3 regions of the Cupriavidus malaysiensis genome follow, and region 1 is predicted to be linked to each of the others. Evidence: predicted binding sites of a transcription regulator. Region 1 holds the regulator's gene; each other region holds the start of a gene.
What was found. The regulator FliA, encoded in region 1, starts transcription of late flagellar genes. The targets are predictions, from matches to a motif close to CTAAAGTTTNNNNNNNNNNNGCCGNTA.

Region 1 (5,728 bases):
GCGGTCGGTGCCTGCGTGGCCGAGCTCGATGCCGGTACGCAGGGTTTTCCGCTGCTGCGCGCGCTGTGGCAGCAGCGCGACGACGACGCCGCATCGCTGCGCAGCGTCGCGCAGCAGGTGCGCGAAGCTGCCTGCCGCGACCTCGGTCGCGGCTGCGATCGCCATGTGCTGGCGCTGTCCGCCACCGCCCAGTTCGCGGCTGGCGGGCGCCGGGCCCCGCACCATGTTCAGACGACCCTGTGGCTGTCGGATCGCGACGGCTTCCCGCTGGCCGCCGCCGTGAGCGGTGCACGCAACGGCAGCGGCGAAACCGAGGCCGCCACGCTGCGCGCCGCGCTGGCGGCCACGCGTACGGTCGTCAACATGGTCGATGCGCTGCCGGCTCCGGCCGTGCTGGCGCGCTGGCAGCAAGGCGGCGAACGCTGGCTGGCGCGGGCCCGCAAGGGCGCGCGCATGCTCAGCGGAGGCACGGCCTGGAAGGTCGAGGCCCTGGCCGAAACGCTGACCTTCCATGCCGTGGGCGAACTCCATGAGCAGGGCTGCGATGCCGTGCAATGGCTGGCCCAGGTGCCGGTGCGGGTGCCCGACGGTCCGCTGCAGCGCCGTGCCGGCCGCGGCAATGCCGACGGCGGCACCGATGCCTGCCTGCTGGTTTCCCGCCTGGTGGAGCGCGACAGCGGCCGCCTGCTGGACACCAGCTATCTGCTGTGCGACCCCGCCCTGGCCGATGAATCCGCGCGGCTGGCGCAGTGGGCGCGCTGGGCACTGGCCGCCGAGGCACGCTTCCGCACGCTGCGCCACGCGCTCGACCATCTTGCCCGCGGCGCCGTGCCGGCCGCGGACGAGGCGCAATGCCGCGCCGCGCTGATGGCGCTGCAGGCCGGCCTGACCGCCCTGCGTCTCGAATGCGAGCCGGGCGCCGTGGCGGCCGGCTTCCTCTCGCGCCTGGCCGGCCGCGCCGCGGGCAAGGCCGCGCAAGCGGCGCCGGGCCAGGCGCTGGTCGAAGGCCTGGCGCGCCTGCTGGCGCTGCTGGACGTGCTGGAGGGCTATCCCGTGCGCGCAAACCGTGCCGCTGCGGCGGACCCGGTCCGTGCGGATACGTCCGCTGCCGAGCAACAACTGGAATCCGTAGGAGAGTAGGTCTGTGCACACTCTGGCAACCGATCAGGCCGAGGGGCTGCGGCGCCTGCTGGCGCCGCGCGCCACACGGCACATCGCCGTGGTAGCCAGCGAGCCGGGGGCCGGCGCCACGACGGTCGCGCTCGGACTGGCCAGCGCGCTGGCCATGCAGGGCGAGCGCGTCCTGCTGGTCGACGAGGATGCCCCGGGCGCGCGCGCCGCGCACCTGGCCGGAGCCGCGCCGCGCGGCACGCTGGCCCAGGTGCTGGCCGCACAGGCGACGCTCGACCAGGCGCTCGGTGCCGCCGGGCCCAGCGGTGTCGCCGTGCTGCCCGCGGGCGCTGCCGGCCCGGCCGGCGGTGGCCTGCCGGGCACCTTCGGCGCCTTCCGCACCGTGCTGGCCGATGCCCGCGCCGACGGCCAGGGGACGCTGTCGGCGCTGGCCGGCGCCGCGCACAACCTGCTGGTGGTGATGCGCCCCGAGGCGGCCTCGATCACCGCGGCCTACGCGCGCATCAAGCAACTGCATCACCGCTACGCCATCCGCCATTTCCAGCTCGTCGTCAATGCGGCGGCGGGCGAGGGCATCGCCGGCGCGGTGGCCGGCAACCTGGCCCGCACCGCCAGCCAGTATCTCGGCATCGAGGCCTCGTGGGCCGGCTATCTGCCGCTCGATCCGCTGGTCAGGCAGAGCGAGCAGCTGGGTCGCGGCGTGGTCGATGCCTACCCCGCCGCACCGGCGACGATGGCCTTGCGCCGCATCGCCAGCAGCATCGGCGCGTGGCCCATGCGCGCCGCGTCCACCACCTTCCCCGGCGTCGCCTCGGCGACGCCTCCGACCAGCCCACGCATTCATTGACGCCGATGCCGCACGTATCGTTCCCCCAGGCCATCGACCGGGCCCAAGCCATCGGGCCCCGGTCCCTGCACGGTACGCGCGCGGCCGGCGCTGCGCTCTAGAAGCCACGAGAGTCCCACCATGTACACCGTTCAGGGAAAGCTCGAACAGACGGATCTGGTCAAGGCACACGCATCGCTGGTGCGCCGCATCGCCTTGCAACTGGCGGCCAAGCTGCCGGCCAGCGTGCAGCTCGACGACCTGATCCAGGCCGGCATGATCGGCCTGCTGGACGCGGCCAAGCGCTACGAAGACACGCACGGCGCGCGCTTCGAGACCTATGCCAGCCAGCGCATCCGCGGCGCCATGCTCGACGAGGTGCGCGCCAACGACTGGCAGTCGCGCAGCCTGCGCCAGTTCACCCGCCGCATCGAGCGGGCCATACGCAGCCTGGAGCAGAAGCTTGGCCGCACGCCCCTCGATTCCGAAGTGGCCGAGCATCTCGAGATGCCGTTGCCGGAGTACCAGCTGCTGCTCAACGAAGTGCACGGCTGCCAGCTTCTGCATTACGAGGACTTCGAGCGCTCCGGCGAAGAGGATTTCCTCGAGCGCCACCTCGGCGTCAACGAAGACAGCGACCCGCTGATGGTGCTGATGGAGAGCGGCATGCGCGAAGCGCTGATCCGCGCCATCGAGCGCCTGCCCGAGCGGGAGAAGCTGGTGCTGTCGCTGTGCTACGACCAGGAGCTGAACCTGCGCGAGATCGGCGCCGTGCTGGACGTGACCGAGTCGCGCGTCTGCCAGATCCGCGGCCAGGCCATCGCGCGCCTGCGTGGCCAGCTGCGGGGACTGCTCTGATGCGAGGGCCCGGCCGCGCCGCGCCGCGCGTGCAGGCATGCGTTGCGACGGGCGTCGCCGCACTCGGCCTGGCGACCGCCGTCCCGCCGGTCCGGGCGGACGAAGGAGGTCCCGGTCATGCCTGGCAGAGCGTGGTGCAGGGGCCGATGCTGTCCGTGCGCGGGATGCGCATACTGTCGCCTGCGCTGCGGCCCGGCGCCATGCCGGCGCTGGCGACCGGCAAGGTGACATCCGTGCGCTGGCAGTACACCTTCAGCGGCGTGCCGCCGCATGATCTCCAGGTCTACCTGTGCAATGGCAGCCGATGCGTGCTGTTGCCGGCGGCGCAAGGCCACACCGAGGCATTCCGCGGCGATGCCGCCGCACAGGATTTCACCTTTGCTTTCCTGGCCCCCGGGCGTGGCGCGCTGGCGCCCGTGCTGCAGGGGCGCGCCAACCAGGTCATCGTCGACTATCGCTGATCGTCGAGAGCGGTCCGCCGCCGCTGCGGCCGGCGGCGATGTTCCGCCGCCGCTGCGGCGACACCCGCGACGCCGTCCTCGGCCGATCCGGCTCGGTTCAGCGCAGTTCAGTTCAAGGAAGAGGATGGCGGCGCCGGACGGCGCGGTAGCGAGGGGCGATCGCGCGACCATCGTCGCGCGGCCATGTCACCAGCCGGAGCGGGGCGCTGCGAGCGCGCGTCAGTCCCAGCCGCCGCAGTGGCCTCAGCCGCGCGCCAGGCTCAGGCCGGATGCCGCGTTCTGGGTGCGGCCGTCGCGGCCGTAGAGGCCGGCATCGATGCCGCGCTGGCGCAGTACCTGGATGGCCGCGCGCGTGTGTTCGAGATGGGCGGCGATGACCGCCGAATTCAGCGTGCTTGCCTGGTGCGCGCCGAGCGCGGCCAGGCGCAGGGTGCGCCAGGCCTGATGCACGGCGGGGTCGATGCGCAGGCCGACCAGCATGCCGTTCGGGCCGGCGCGCAAGCCGGCGGCGGCCATCTGCGCTTCGCGCGCGGCGCCCAGCTCGGCCAGCGCGGAGGCCAGCGCCGTCTTGCGGTCCAGCACCGCGCCGAGCGCCTGCGCGTCGCCGCTCTTCATCACTTCGCGTTCGTCGGCCAGGGCCTCGGCGAATGCCTTCACGGCTTCGGTTTCGCGATGCAGGATCTGGATCAGGGGCAGGCTCATGGTTTCTCCACGCGCGGCGCTCTATGCCGTTCGCTCTCGGCTCGCTGCTGGGTTCCTGCCGCGGACCGTTTACTGGCCCTGGTTCAGCTCGCGCAGCGTGGCGAGCAGACCGTCGGCAATCTTGCTCGGATCGATCTTGATCCGGCCTTCGACGATGGCCTGGCGGATTTCCTCCACGCGGGCCGTGTCGATGTCGTTGTCGCTATCCTGGCTCAGGCTGGCGCCGATCTGGCGGACCTGGGCGCTCAGGGGGCTGGTCTGCACCTCGGCTGCCGTGGCCGGGGCGGGAGCGGGGGCCGTGGTGGCGCGCGCCGTGCCTTCGGCGGGGGCGCCGGTCCTGGACGAAGTGGACTGATTGATCTTCACGACTGTTCCTTGCTGGGTTCCACATGCATATCGGACGCCCGGCCGCAAACTTTAGGGCCGCCTTGCCGCATGGGCATCGCAAGCCCGCATTGTCGCACGCCATCCCGCCGCTGCGCCGCGTACCCGGCCGCCGGCCGGTCGCTTTGCCGCGCCTATTGCTGCAGTACCACGGTATCGCCGCTGCGCACCAGCCCGGTGACCACCTGGCCGTTCTTCAGCCGCACCTGCACCGAGCCGCCCGTCGGCGCATCATTCATCACTTTTCCTTCGCTGCTGATCTGGAAGGCCTCGCCTTCGATGGTCACCGACACGGTCTGGCCGTTGCGTACGGCGGCCGGCCGCTTGAGCAGGTCGGCGCGCAGCGGCGAGCCGGCGGCGATGCGGGTGGCGGCGACGGCACCGTTGGCCTGCGCCGGGTCGGTCACCACCGCGCGCGGCAGCATCGCGAGGTCCCCCTGGCGAACTTGCAGGTCGGCGCTGCCGATCGGTTCGCCGGGGGCGATCGCGCGGGCTGCCACGTAGTAGTCGGTCAACACGCCGACCCGTGCCTGCACGTAGCGTATCCACGGACGTTCGCCACCGCAGCGCACGCCGACCGTGACGCGGCCCCAGGGCGAGCCGCCCGGCGGCAGGAAGGGATCGGGCGCCTCGCATTCGGGAGCGCGGCCGCCGGAGGGCGGCACGACCTGGATGCTGACCTTGCCCGGCAGGCCGGCGCTCTGGCGTGCGAGGAACTGCTCGACCGCGCTGCGCACGGGATCGTCGGGGAAAGGTGTGGCGGGCGTGGCGGGCGTGGCGCCATTGCCGGCCCTGGCGCCGGCCGGTTGCGCCGCGACGTGGGCGCCGGCCAGGGCCAGCGCCAGCGCGGGCAGCAGGCGCGTCGCGCGGAGCAGGGCGCGGAACAGGGCGCGCAATGGGGCGCGGAACAGCGCTCGGGACAGAGGCTTCATGTGGGTCTTCCAGCAAGTGCGCGGGCCTTGCGGCACGCAGCGGAACGTCCCGTATTGTAGGCAGCCACCCCGCGCGCTTCGGAGGGAATTGCGCGGGTTTCCGCCGCCTATTCGCGCGATTGCGCTGGCGTCGCCGCACCTACCATGGCAAGCCTGAAGAAGCATGCGCTTCCATGTTCTCCCTTCCCAGCGAGACGCAGACATGATTGACAAACTCGATGCGGCTTTCCGCTTCCAGCAGGAAGCGCTCAACCTGCGTAACCAGCGCCAGTCGGTACTGGCGGCGAACATCGCCAATGCCGATACGCCTGGCTTCAAGGCGCGTGACTACGACTTCGCGAGCACGCTGTCGCAGACCATGCAGCGCGGCGGCGCCGGCGGCGCGCAGGGCGGCCTGGTGCTGACCACCACGTCGGCGCGGCACCTGCCCGCCG
Region 2 (5,728 bases), 280 kb from region 1:
CAGGCGCGTGACGCCGCTGACATTGTCCTTGAGCGCCTTGCTCAGCTTGGTGTCGTCGATGGCGAGCGAGCCGTCCTTCTGGAACGAGAGGCCGATCTGTGCCAGGTTGCTGATGCCGCCCGCAGCGCTGCCCGCCGAGGCGTTGAGGATGTTGCGCAGCTTGGTCTGGATGCCGCGCAGCACGCCGTCGCCGGTCAGCACCGAACCCGTCTTGGTGGTGCTGTCGACGGCAGTCAGCTTGCCTGCCATGTTGTGCAGGTTGTTGAAGGCGCTGACGAAGGCCTGCACGGCCGACTTGACGTTGTCGAGGTCGCGCGTGACGCTCAGGCTGGTGGTACCCACCTTGTTGAGCGTCAGCGTCACGCCCTGCGCGGCGTCGGCGACGGTGTTGCTGGCGCTGGTGACCGCCATGCCGTTGATGGTCAGGTTGGCGTTGGTGCCGCGCACGGTTTCCCTGACCCCGCTGGGCTGGTTGGCCTGCTCCGGATCGTAGCCGAGCAGGCCCTGCAGTTCGGGCGAGCTGGCGCTGATGCGCATGGTCGTCGCCGCCCCCGTCTTGTCCGAGGTCAGCACGATGCGGTAGGGCGTGTTGCTGCCGTCGTTGGCGATGCTGGCGGTGACGCCGATGCCGGCCTTGTTGATGGCGTCGCGGATGCCCTGCAGCGTGTTGTTGCTGCTGTCGATGGTGACTTTCTTGGTGGCGTCCGCGGTGGCGCTGAAGGCGGGATTGACGTAGGTGCCGTAGGTCGGCGAAGCAGGGTCCTCGTCGTAGCCGCTGACCGAGCCGAAGTCGAACACCAGGGTGCCGGTGCCGATGGCCCGGGTCTGGCTGGCCTGGCCGGCGGCGACCAGCGACTGGGCCTGGGCCAGGCTCTTGACGTTCACGGTGTAGCTGCCCGGCGTCGCATTGGATGCGGTGGCCGCGCCCAGGATCTCCGTCGAGCCGACCGAGGCCTTGGTCACGCTGAAGGTGGCCGTGTCCGCCAGCTTCTTGGCGGACGCCTGGAAGGCGGCCAGCATGCTTTTGACGTTGCCGTAGGCCGATACCTTGGCCTGGTAGGCGGCCTGCTTGTTCTTCAACAGATCGAGCGGCTTGCTTTCCGCCGCGGACAGCTTGGTGAGCAGTGTGTTCAGGTCGAGACCCGACCCGACGCCCAGAGAGGTGATGGATGCCATCGGCGTTACCCTTCGAATTTTGAGTTCTTCACTGTGTAGCCGGCACGCCAGGACCGGACGCCGTGCGGCAATGGCGGCACGCCGGTGACTGGCACCGGCGGCCGGCTTGCGCGTTCATTGGCGGAGCCCGGCCTTCCCCCGTTGCGAGCGCCCGGACCGATCGCGGTGCCGGCTCCAGGCCGGCCGCCGCGCGGGCGCTTCCTTCCCGCCAGGCGGGGGAATGTATGACATGCGGAGAGACTTCATCTGTCTCCATCCTGCATTATCGGACGGGGCCTGGCGATCTTTAGCGGAGAAATGAGGGGGATTCCGGTGCCATGGCGGGCGACCGGGGCGATTCAGAAGGGGGCGGGGGACCGGCGGCGGTCCTGGTGGCGGGAGCCTCAGGGCGCGCGCCGGTCTGCGCGCAGCCGTGCCGCCCGCTGGTTCCATTGCGAGAACAGCGTGTCCAGGCAGGCCACCGTGGTACAGGCATCGCGCCGCGCGAGGAAGGCGTCGATCTCCGCCTGGCGGATCGCGCCGGCCTGCAGCAGGCGCTGCTGCTGGGCGCGGATGCGGCCATTGCCCATGGCCAATAGCGCGTGCTCGCAGATCAGCCGCGCGGCCGGCGTGCCGGGTGCCGCGCAGTCCGGCTCGGCGGCGCGCGCCGTGCCCGGGCTGGCGAGGGCCGCGAGGGTGGCGAGGGTGGCGAGGGTGGAGAGGCCCAGGGCGGCGCTCGGGCGGGTCAGAGGTGGCATCGGATCGGCATCGAAAATGTCCGGCGGCGTCGCGGCGAAGGTCCGGAGCGAGAGGATACACGTCCGGGCCGCGCCGGCGCGTTTCGCCGCGCACGGGTATGATCCGCGCAAGCCTGCGGGCATCGCGGCCCGCATCGGACCCTCTTCCACCACAACAGGAGAACAAGCATGGCAGGCGATCTCAGCCAGACGGTGCGCGCACTGGTGTTCGATGTGTTCGGCACGGTCGTCGACTGGCGGACCTGCGTGGCCCGCGAGGCCGCGCCCTTCCTCGCGCGGCACGGACTCGCGGTGGAGCCGGAGGCCTTCGCCGACGCCTGGCGGCGCGAATATGTGCCGGCGATGGCCGAGGTGCGCAGCGGCCGGCGCGGTTTCGTGCGGCTCGATGTGCTGCACCGGGAGAACCTGGTGCGTGCGCTGGCCGGCCTCGGCGCCGACGTGGCGCGCATCCCGGGCGCGGAGCTCGATGCGCTCAACCTGGCCTGGCACCGCCTCGATCCGTGGCCGGACAGCCGCGAGGGCCTGCAACGGCTCAAGCAGCGCTTCATCATCGCGCCGCTGTCGAACGGCAACATCCGCCTGATGGTGGACATCGCCAAACGCGCCGGCCTGCCCTGGGACGCCATCCTCGGCGCCGAGGTGGTGCGCGACTACAAGCCTTCGCCGGCGGTCTACCTGCAGACCGCGGAGATCCTGGGACTGGCGCCGGCCGAACTGTGCCTGGTCGCCGCGCACAACGGCGATCTCGCCGCGGCACGCGCCTGCGGCCTGTCCACGGCCTTCGTGGCGCGTCCGCGCGAGCATGGCCCGGCCCAGTCCACCGACCTGGCCGCCGAGCAGGACTGGGACGTGGTCGCGGCGGACTTCGGCGAGCTGGCGCAGCGCTTCGGTTGCTGAGCGCGCCGCGCCGGGAGCGCGCGGGCGCCCGCCGTCAGCACTCGACCACGTTGACGGCCAGGCCGCCGAGCGAGGTTTCCTTGTAGATGGCCTTCATGTCCTCGCCGGTCTGCTTCATGGTACGGATCACGGTGTCGAGCGAGACGTAGTGGCTGCCGTCGCCGCGCAGCGCCATGCGCGCCGCGTTGATGGCCTTGACCGCGCCCATGGCGTTGCGCTCGACGCAGGGGATCTGCACCATGCCGCCGACCGGATCGCAGGTCAGGCCCAGGTTGTGTTCCATACCGATCTCGGCGGCATTCTCCACCTGCTGCGGCGTGCCGCCCTGGGCGGCCGCCAGCCCCGCGGCCGCCATCGAGCAGGCCACGCCGACCTCGCCCTGGCAGCCGACCTCGGCCCCGGAGATGGACGCATTGGTCTTGTAGAGGATGCCGATGGCCGCGGCGGTCAGCAGGAAGTCCACCATGCCTTCCTCGTCGGCCCCTGGCACGAAGCGCATGTAGTAGTGCAGGACCGCCGGCACGATGCCGGCCGCGCCGTTGGTCGGCGCCGTGACCACGCGCCCGCCGGCGGCGTTCTCCTCGTTGACCGCCATGGCCCAGGCATTGACCCAGTCGAGCGCCGCCATCGGATCGGCGCCGGCGGCGCCGCCCTGCGCCAGCGCGCGGTAGAGCTCGGGGGCGCGGCGCCGCATGCGCAGCGCGCCGGGCAGGGTCTGCGGTGCCGCGCCGCGCAGGCCGAGGCCGCGCTGCACGCATGCCTGCATGACCTGCCAGATCTCCCGCAGCCCTTCGCGCACCTTGGCCGCCGGCTGCCAGGCGCATTCGCGCGCCAGCATCAGGGCGGCGATGCTGCGGCGGCGTGCCAGCGCCAGCGCGATCAGTTCATCGCCGCTGTGGAACACGCAGGGCGGCACGGGCCGCGCGTCTGCACCGCCTGGCGCGGCGCCCTGCTCGATGACGAAGCCGCCGCCGACCGAGTAGTACTCGGCCTCGCGCAGTGCCGTGCCGCCGGCGTCGAAGGCGGCCAGGCGCATCGCGTTGGGGTGTGCGGGCAGCACGCGCTCGCCGCGGAAGGCGAGGTCGCGGCGGACGTCGAAGGCAATCCGGTGCGTGCCGAGCAGGGGCAGGCTGCCGTCGTGGCGCACCGCCGCCACGCGCGTGGCCACGGCGTCGGGATCGACCGTCTCCGGCGCCTCGCCCATCAGGCCGAGCAGCACGCCGGTATCGGTGGCGTGCCCGCGCCCGGTCGCGCCCAGCGAGCCGTACAGGTCCACCTGCAGCCGCGCCACCGCGGGCAGCAGGTCCTGCGCGTGCAAGGCGCGCGCGAACAGCAGGGCGGCGCGCATCGGTCCCACCGTGTGCGAGCTGGACGGGCCGATGCCGATCTTGAAGATGTCGAAGACGGACAGGAACATGGCTTGAGGAGGATCCGGCTTCAGGCCAGCGGCAGCTGCCGCTCGACCAGCCTGGCCCAGTAGGCGGCGCCCAGCGGCAGGATGCGGTCGTTGAAGTCGTAGTAGGGGTTGTGCAACGGCGGATCGTCGGGCCCTTCGCCGGCGCCGATGCCGATATACGCGCCAGGGCGCTGCTCCAGCATGAAGGCGAAGTCCTCCGAGCCCATGGCCGGCTTGACGTCGGTCTTGACGTTGCCGGTACCGACCAGGCTGGCCGCCGCGGCGACCGCCGCCGCGGTCTCCTCCGGCGTGTTGACCACGCCCGGGTAGCCGGGGCGGAAATCCAGCGCGATGCGTGCGCCGTGCGTCAGCGCCACGCCGGTGCAGATCTGCTGCATGGCCTGCTGGGTGCGCTCGCGCACGGCCGGGTCGAGCGAGCGCGTGGTGCCGCGCAGCACCACGGATTCGGGAATCACGTTCCAGGTGTCGCCGCCGTGGATCTGCGTGATGCTGACCACCACCGCGTCGTTGGCGTCGGTGCGGCGGCTGGCGATGGTCTGCAGCGCCATCACCAGCTGGGCCGAGACCACCACGGGGTCGATGCCGTGGTGCGGCTGGGCGCCGTGCGAGCCCTTGCCGGTGATGGTGATCTCGAAGTTGTCGAGGAAGGCGGTCATGGTGCCGGGGCGGATGGCGAACTTGCCGCGCGGCAGCTGGGGGAAGTTGTGCATGCCGTAGACGGCGTCGGCGGGGAACTTGTCGAACAGGCCCTCCTGCACCATCACGCGGCCGCCGCCCTCGTTCTCCTCGGCGGGCTGGAAGACGAAGTGCACGGTGCCGCGGAAAGGCTTGTGGCGCGCCAGGTGGGCGGCCGCGCCGAGCAGCATGGCGGTGTGGCCGTCGTGCCCGCAGGCGTGCATCTTGCCGGCGCAGGTGGAGGCGTGCGCAGCGCTGCCGAGCTCCTGCATATTGAGCGCGTCGAGGTCGGCGCGCAGCGCGATGCTGGGGCCCTCGCCGTGGCGCAGGGTGCCGACCACGCCGGTGGTGGCCAGGCCGCGGTGGACCTCGATCCCCATCAGTTCGAGCGCATGCGCCACGATATTGGCGGTGCGGTGCTCCTCGAAGGCGGTTTCGGGCGAGGCGTGGATGTCGCGCCGCCAGTCCACCATGCTCTGGCGGATGTCGTCGGCGATGTCAGGGTCGCGGTACATGGCTGCTCGGGCTCCTGGAAGTCTTGGTGTGTTGAAGTCTTGACGTCGATGCGGGTCAGTGGAAGCACTCGGCGATCAGCGTCGCGCCGAGGAAGGTGCCGGCGGTGGCGGTCAGCGAGACCACCACGATGCGCCAGCCGAGCTGGCGGAAGATGGGCAGGTCCTTGGCCACGGAGAAGCCGGCCAGCGCCAGCACGGGCGTGGTGAAGGTCATGAAGTTGAGCTTGTCGGCCAGCGCGACGAGCGCATCGGAGAAGGGGAACAGGCCCGGCACGCCGGCCAGCGTGGCGGCGATGGACAGCATCAGCAGC
Region 3 (5,728 bases), 1.5 Mb from region 1:
GGAAATGACCCAGGCCATCACCTCGAAGCCGTTCAGCTGCATGGCGATCTCGGGCAGCACCACGGCGACGATGGACTGCTCCAGCGCGCCCAGCAGGATCGCCAGCATCAGGCCGAAGATCACCTGCATGACCGGCACGCCGGGCGGCGCAGCGGACGAGGGTGCGAGGGAAGGCGAAGCGGAGGCAGGCGCGGCGGCGCCGCCCTGGGCGGACGGCGTGTCGGGGGGACGGACTGTCATGTCGGGAGAGTGCGGCACGGCCGGCCGCGCGGCGAAGCGCGTGAAGACGCGCCGTGAGCCATGCCGCGCCCTGCTGCCCCGGCCGTTGCTGCTGTTTTTTGTGTTGGGGGCAAGCGAAGCCGGTATTGTAGGCTGAAGCCGGCCGCGCTGCCGGCCGCAGCATGGGGCGGCGGGGCCGGCGCGCGGCTGGAAGCTCGGCTAGAAGCTCTCCCAGTCCCCGCTGGCATGCTCCGCACTGGCGGCCCGCCGTGGCGCCTGCGCCACCGGCCGGCCGGCGGCGGGGCGCGACGCCTCGCGCCGGGCCGCTGGCAGCACACCATCCTGCGGCTTGCGCGTCACCGGTGGGCGGGCCTTGCTGGGCAGCACCGGCTGGCGGGCCGGCTCAGCGGCGGCGGAGGGCGCTTCGCTCCCGGTCCTGGCGGCCCTGGCGGACCCGGTGGCCCTGGGAGGCTGGGGGGGCTTGCCGGCCGTTGCGCCCGCATTCGCTCGCGCACGCGCGGGAATCGCCGGGGCGGCGGCCGGGCGCGCCACGGCGGCCCGGCGCGGCGCCGCCGGGGCCGGCGCGGGATCCTGGCGGGTCCATGCGGACGCGGCCAACGCGGATGGCGTGGACGGCGTAGATGGCGCCGCGACCGATACCGGCGCCGCCGGCGCGGCACCGACCTCGAAGCGAGAGGCCTCGTCGACCAGCCGCGCCGCCTGCCCCTTCAGGCTGTCGGCCGCCGCCGCGGCCTGCTCCACCAGCGCGGCATTCTGCTGCGTCACGCTTTCCATCTGCGCCACGGCGCGGTTGATCTGCTCGATACCCGATGACTGCTCCTGGGTGGCGGCCGAGATCTCGCCCATGATGTCGGTCACGCGGCGCACCGACGCCACGATCTCGTCCATGGTGCGGCCGGCATGCTCGACCTGGCGCGCACCGTCGTCCACCTGGCGCCCCGATGCCGTGATCAGCTCGCCGATCTCCTTGGCCGCGGCCGCGGAGCGCTGCGCCAGGCTGCGGACTTCGGATGCCACCACGGCGAAGCCGCGGCCCTGCTCGCCGGCGCGCGCGGCCTCGACCGCGGCGTTCAGCGCCAGGATGTTGGTCTGGAAGGCGATGCCCTCGATCACGCCGATGATCTCGGTCACGCGCGCCGAGGATTGCGAGATGCTCTGCATGGTCTGCACCACCGCGCGTACCGCCTGCCCGCCGGCGTCCGCCACCGCCGACGCGCCGACGGCCAGCTGGTTGGCCTGGTTGGCGTGGTCGGCGTTCTGCCGCACGGTGGAGGTCAACTGCTCCATCGAGGCGGCAGTCTGCTGCAGCGAGGCGGCCTGCTCCTCGGTGCGCTGGGACAGGTCGGTATTGCCGCGCGAGATCTCGTCAGTGGCGGCACCGATCGAGGCCGAGGCGCCCTGCACTCCGCGCGCCAGCGCCGACAATTGGCCGAAGGCACGATTCAGCGCCTCCAGCATGCGGCCCAGTTCGTCGCGCCCGTGCCGGGTGACGGAATGGTTCAGCCGCCCCTGGGCCAGCGCCTCGGCGGCCGCCAGCGCCTCGCGCGCGGCCGCGGTGATGGAACGCGTGATGGCGACCCCGGCCACCACCGCCAGCAGCACCGCCACCAGCGTCAGGCCGGCCAGCAGGTTGCGCGCGGTCGCATAGCTGGTATCGGCATCCCGCAAGGCGCTCACGGCCAGTTCGCGGCCGGTCGCGGCGAGTCCGTTGAGCTGCTCGAAGTAGGGTGCCTGGGCAGCCGGCAGCGTCGCCACCAGCGATGCCCGCGCCCCGGCGAACTCGCCGGAGCGCAACTGCCTCAGCACCATGTCGAGCTGGCCGTTGTAAGTGTCACGCGCCGACTTCAAGGCACGCATGCGTTCCTGCACCTCCGGCCTGCCGCTGGCATTGAGCACGCGATCGAGCTCGTCCAGCGTGGCGGACATCTGCTGGCGCAGGACATCGATCTGATTACCATTGCGCTCCACCGCCGTGGGATCCTCGCTCAGCGTGGCATCGCGCACCATCACCCCGATGGTCAGCGCCGACTCCTTGACCCGGTCCAGGTCCAGCACCTTGAACAAGCGCTGCTCGACAGTCTGGTGCATGGACACATTCAGCGCATGCAGGGAAAACGCCCCGACCAGCGCGACCGCCACCAGCAGTACCGCCACCAGCGCGAAAGCCCCCGACAAGCGGAAGCCGATGCCGACATTGCGCAAACGCATCTGCTCAATCCTCCTCAATCCTCGGTCTCTACGTTATGAACGCACACGCGCCGGCATGGCCCCGCAAGGCAGACGCTGACGCAAGCGGCGCTAACGGCCGCGCCATGCGCCACCTTGAGCGGAAAAACGAATAGAGGGGGAAAGCGCCGCCTGTTCCGCCAATGGGCAGGACAGCGCGGCGCGTCTAATACAGATGAGGTACCCCGGACAACGCCGGAAGCAGGACATCGCGGCTCCGGCCGCGATGTATCCATGCAGCGGGCCAAAAAAAGAAGCCCACGCGCGGGGTGCTCGTAGGCTTTCGAGGACTGCCAAGAGCCGAACGGCTCTGCTGTGAATATAAACGCGCTTACATGAGGTGTAAATCCTGCTTCCATCAGGGAAACCCCGGATGGCGCAGGTGTAGCTTCTGCCACTTTTTTGTGAACGGAAGGATGACGCGCACCTCTTGCCAGCGCAAAGAAGACGCCCCCTCCCGGCCGCCAAGCCTTGCAGCGACGTGGTCCGGGAGTCATGCGCCCGAACCGGCAGCCCGGCACCGGAAGATACCAGCAGATAACATTTCACGGTTCTCACGCTGCGTTTTAGAGGTAAACCTCTAAATGACGAGAGTGAGGACTGAGTCAATCTCCGAAAAACTTTGTTACTCTCGCCGGCTGAAGTGTTCCCCTTCTCTCCTGGCGACACCTCTCGGCCCCAGCCGCAGGGCAGCCCAGCGTCCCGCAACGGACCCTGCCCGATGCGCGCCGAGACGGTCAGCCCCTGCGGCCCTTGCGCCGGCACCGAGAGCGAATGTTTCATCCCTCGCCGCCATCGGGTTGCCGCGGTTTCCGCCCTGCTCTCGCCCGCAGCGAAGCCTGGAACCGATCCCCGAAGCGTAGTCAGCCGCCAGGACCCGTTCGGGCTCTTCCGGAGAAGCCGTGCACAAGAAGGTAACCAGGCCAACCCGCAGCAAGCGAAAACTGCAGTCGCTCCATTACACCGCGCACTACGGTACGCACTCGCCGGTCGTCGTCCATCTCTCCAACGGCGTCCGCCTGCAGGGCCTGGTGCTGCGCATGGACGACTACGTGCTACTGCTGGGCAAGCATGTACAAGACCAGCAGCCGCAGGTGGTATACAAGCACGCCATTTCCTGGGTGATGCCGGCCGCCGCCGCCAACTCTCCCTTCGATGCCCACCGGGACGAGGCCATCAACTCGCCCGAGTTCGTCGATCTCTTCATTCCACGCGGCCGCCGGCGGGGCTAGTTCCCTGCCCGCCGGGCTCCGGAATGCCCCGCTTGCAGATTCGACGCGAAGATCACTCTAAATCTTCTTCCCGCCCTGTCGATAACCCTTGCAACGGAGGCACCACTGATCCTGCAACGCAGGTGGCCAACGTTACGGCACCCGCCGGAATGTGCATATATCACTGGAAATAGGAGCCCACCATGTCAATGGTCATCAATACCAACGTGTTGTCTCTGATGACTCAGAACAACCTGAACGCGTCGCAGTCGAACCTGAGCACTGCGATCCAGCGCCTGTCGTCGGGCCTGCGCATCAACAGCGCCAGCGATGACGCCGCCGGCATGGCCATCGCCGACCGCATGACGTCGAACATCAACGGCATGACGCAAGCGCAGCAGAACGCCAACGACGGCATCTCGCTGGCCCAGACCACCGGTGGCGCCCTGAGCTCGATCACCGACAACCTGCAACGTATCCGCCAACTGACGGTGCAAGCGCAGAACGGCACGAACTCGGCTTCGGACCTGCAATCGATCCAGGACGAAATCACCCAGCGCCTGCAAGAAATCGACCGCACCTCGCAACAGACCCAGTTCAACGGCATCGCCGTGCTGTCGTCCAAGGCCAGCGCAGTCAGCATCCAGGTCGGTGCCAACGACGGCCAGACCATCTCGATCGGCCTGCAGGAAACCAGCACCAAGACCCTGAACCTGACGGGCTTCAGCGTGGCCGGCCAGCAGAACGCCGCCGCCAGCCAGACCGACCTGCAGAACGCCGTCGCCGCCGGCACCGCCGTTCAGGACGCCAACAACAAGAACCTGTACCAGGTCACCACCAAGAACGTGTTCGCGACCTCGGCACAAGTGCTGTCGAACCTGAAGGATGGCGACACCGTTGCAGTGGCAGGCGGCAACACCTACACCTACAACGCAAGCGCCGGCAACTTCAGCTACACGGTCAACACCACCTCGGGTAACGTTGCCGCGCTGGCCAACTCGCAGAAGCCGGCCTTCGGCCAGGCCACCGGCACGTACACCAACCAGACCGGCGCGACCGTGCAGTTCAAGGTCGACAGCTCGGGCAAGCTGACCGCCGCCGACGGCACCACCACGCTGTACGACGACGGCTCGGGCAACCTGACCACCAACAACACGACCGGTTCGTACGCCCAGGCCACGCTGGCATCGACCTTCACCGCCGCGTCGGGCGCCGCTGCCGGTAAGGCAACCATCTCGATCAACGGCACCACCTACAGCTCGGATGGCGCCAACGGCCTGAACAACACCGCCACCGCGACGAGCAGCGACGTGCAAGCGGCCATCCTGGCCGGCGGCTCGGGCAATGCCACCACGGTCACCCTGGGCAAGACCAGCGGCCTGAGCACCACGGTCAAGATCGACGGCGCCAGCGGCAAGACCGACGGCGCCAACGGCGCGACCTCCCAGTACATCGACGCTAACGGCGGCCTGACCAACACCGCCAGCTACACCACCAACTACCTGGTCGACTCGACCACGGGCAAGGTGAGCGTCGCTGCCAACAACGCCAGCACGGTTGCGGCAAACGATCCGAACATCAACGCCAAGGTCGGCCAGACCGCCTACGTGGATGCTTCGACCAACGCCTTCACCACCGCCGCTCAGTCGTCCACCGGCGCTTCGACGGCCGACCCGCTGACCGCCATCGACAAGGCCCTGGCCGCCGTCGACAAGCTGGCTTCGAGCCTGGGCGCGGTGCAGAACCGCCTGTCCTCGGCCCTGACGAACCTGGGTACCAGCATCACCAACATGAGCTCGGCCCGTTCGAACATCCAGGATGCCAACTACGCGACGGAAGTGTCGGCGATGACCCGTTCCAACATCCTGCAACAAGCCGGTACCTCGGTGCTGGCCCAGGCGAACCAGTCGTCGCAAAGCGTGCTGAAGCTGCTGCAGTAAGCTGAAGCCCCGCCAGCGCGGGGCCGGACGCCAGTCCGGCCCCGCGCGGGAGCATTTCCGCAGGGCTCCGGCCCTGCGAAAGTCCTTCCTTTCCTGATGGGTTCGGCCAAG

Region 2: a site for FliA is predicted at 1,440-1,466, ahead of fliD (flagellar filament capping protein FliD). Genes of this name have one in related genera too.
Region 3: a site for FliA is predicted at 3,756-3,782, ahead of BKK80_RS31795 (flagellin N-terminal helical domain-containing protein). Genes of this name have one in related genera too.

What each region holds. Positions count from the first base shown of each region.
Region 1 covers NZ_CP017755.1:870,366-876,093, forward strand. The annotation lists gene flhF (flagellar biosynthesis protein FlhF) at 1-1,140, shown strand, start outside; gene BKK80_RS23625 (MinD/ParA family ATP-binding protein) at 1,145-1,978, shown strand; gene BKK80_RS23630 (RNA polymerase sigma factor FliA) at 2,099-2,815, shown strand; gene BKK80_RS23635 (flagellar protein FlhE) at 2,815-3,276, shown strand; gene BKK80_RS23640 (flagella synthesis protein FlgN) at 3,520-3,978, opposite strand; gene flgM (flagellar biosynthesis anti-sigma factor FlgM) at 4,048-4,344, opposite strand; gene flgA (flagellar basal body P-ring formation chaperone FlgA) at 4,497-5,294, opposite strand; gene flgB (flagellar basal body rod protein FlgB) at 5,497-5,728, shown strand, end outside.
Region 2 covers NZ_CP017755.1:1,151,958-1,157,685, forward strand. The annotation lists gene fliD (flagellar filament capping protein FliD) at 1-1,176, opposite strand, end outside; gene BKK80_RS24755 (lysozyme inhibitor LprI family protein) at 1,560-1,913, opposite strand; gene BKK80_RS24760 (haloacid dehalogenase type II) at 2,082-2,810, shown strand; gene BKK80_RS24765 (L-serine ammonia-lyase) at 2,845-4,227, opposite strand; gene BKK80_RS24770 (M20 aminoacylase family protein) at 4,248-5,417, opposite strand; gene BKK80_RS24775 (DUF3100 domain-containing protein) at 5,473-5,728, opposite strand, start outside.
Region 3 covers NZ_CP017755.1:2,797,151-2,802,878, forward strand. The annotation lists gene BKK80_RS31780 (MDR family MFS transporter) at 1-129, opposite strand, end outside; gene BKK80_RS37855 (methyl-accepting chemotaxis protein) at 439-2,448, opposite strand; gene BKK80_RS31790 (RNA chaperone Hfq) at 3,369-3,698, shown strand; gene BKK80_RS31795 (flagellin N-terminal helical domain-containing protein) at 3,881-5,617, shown strand.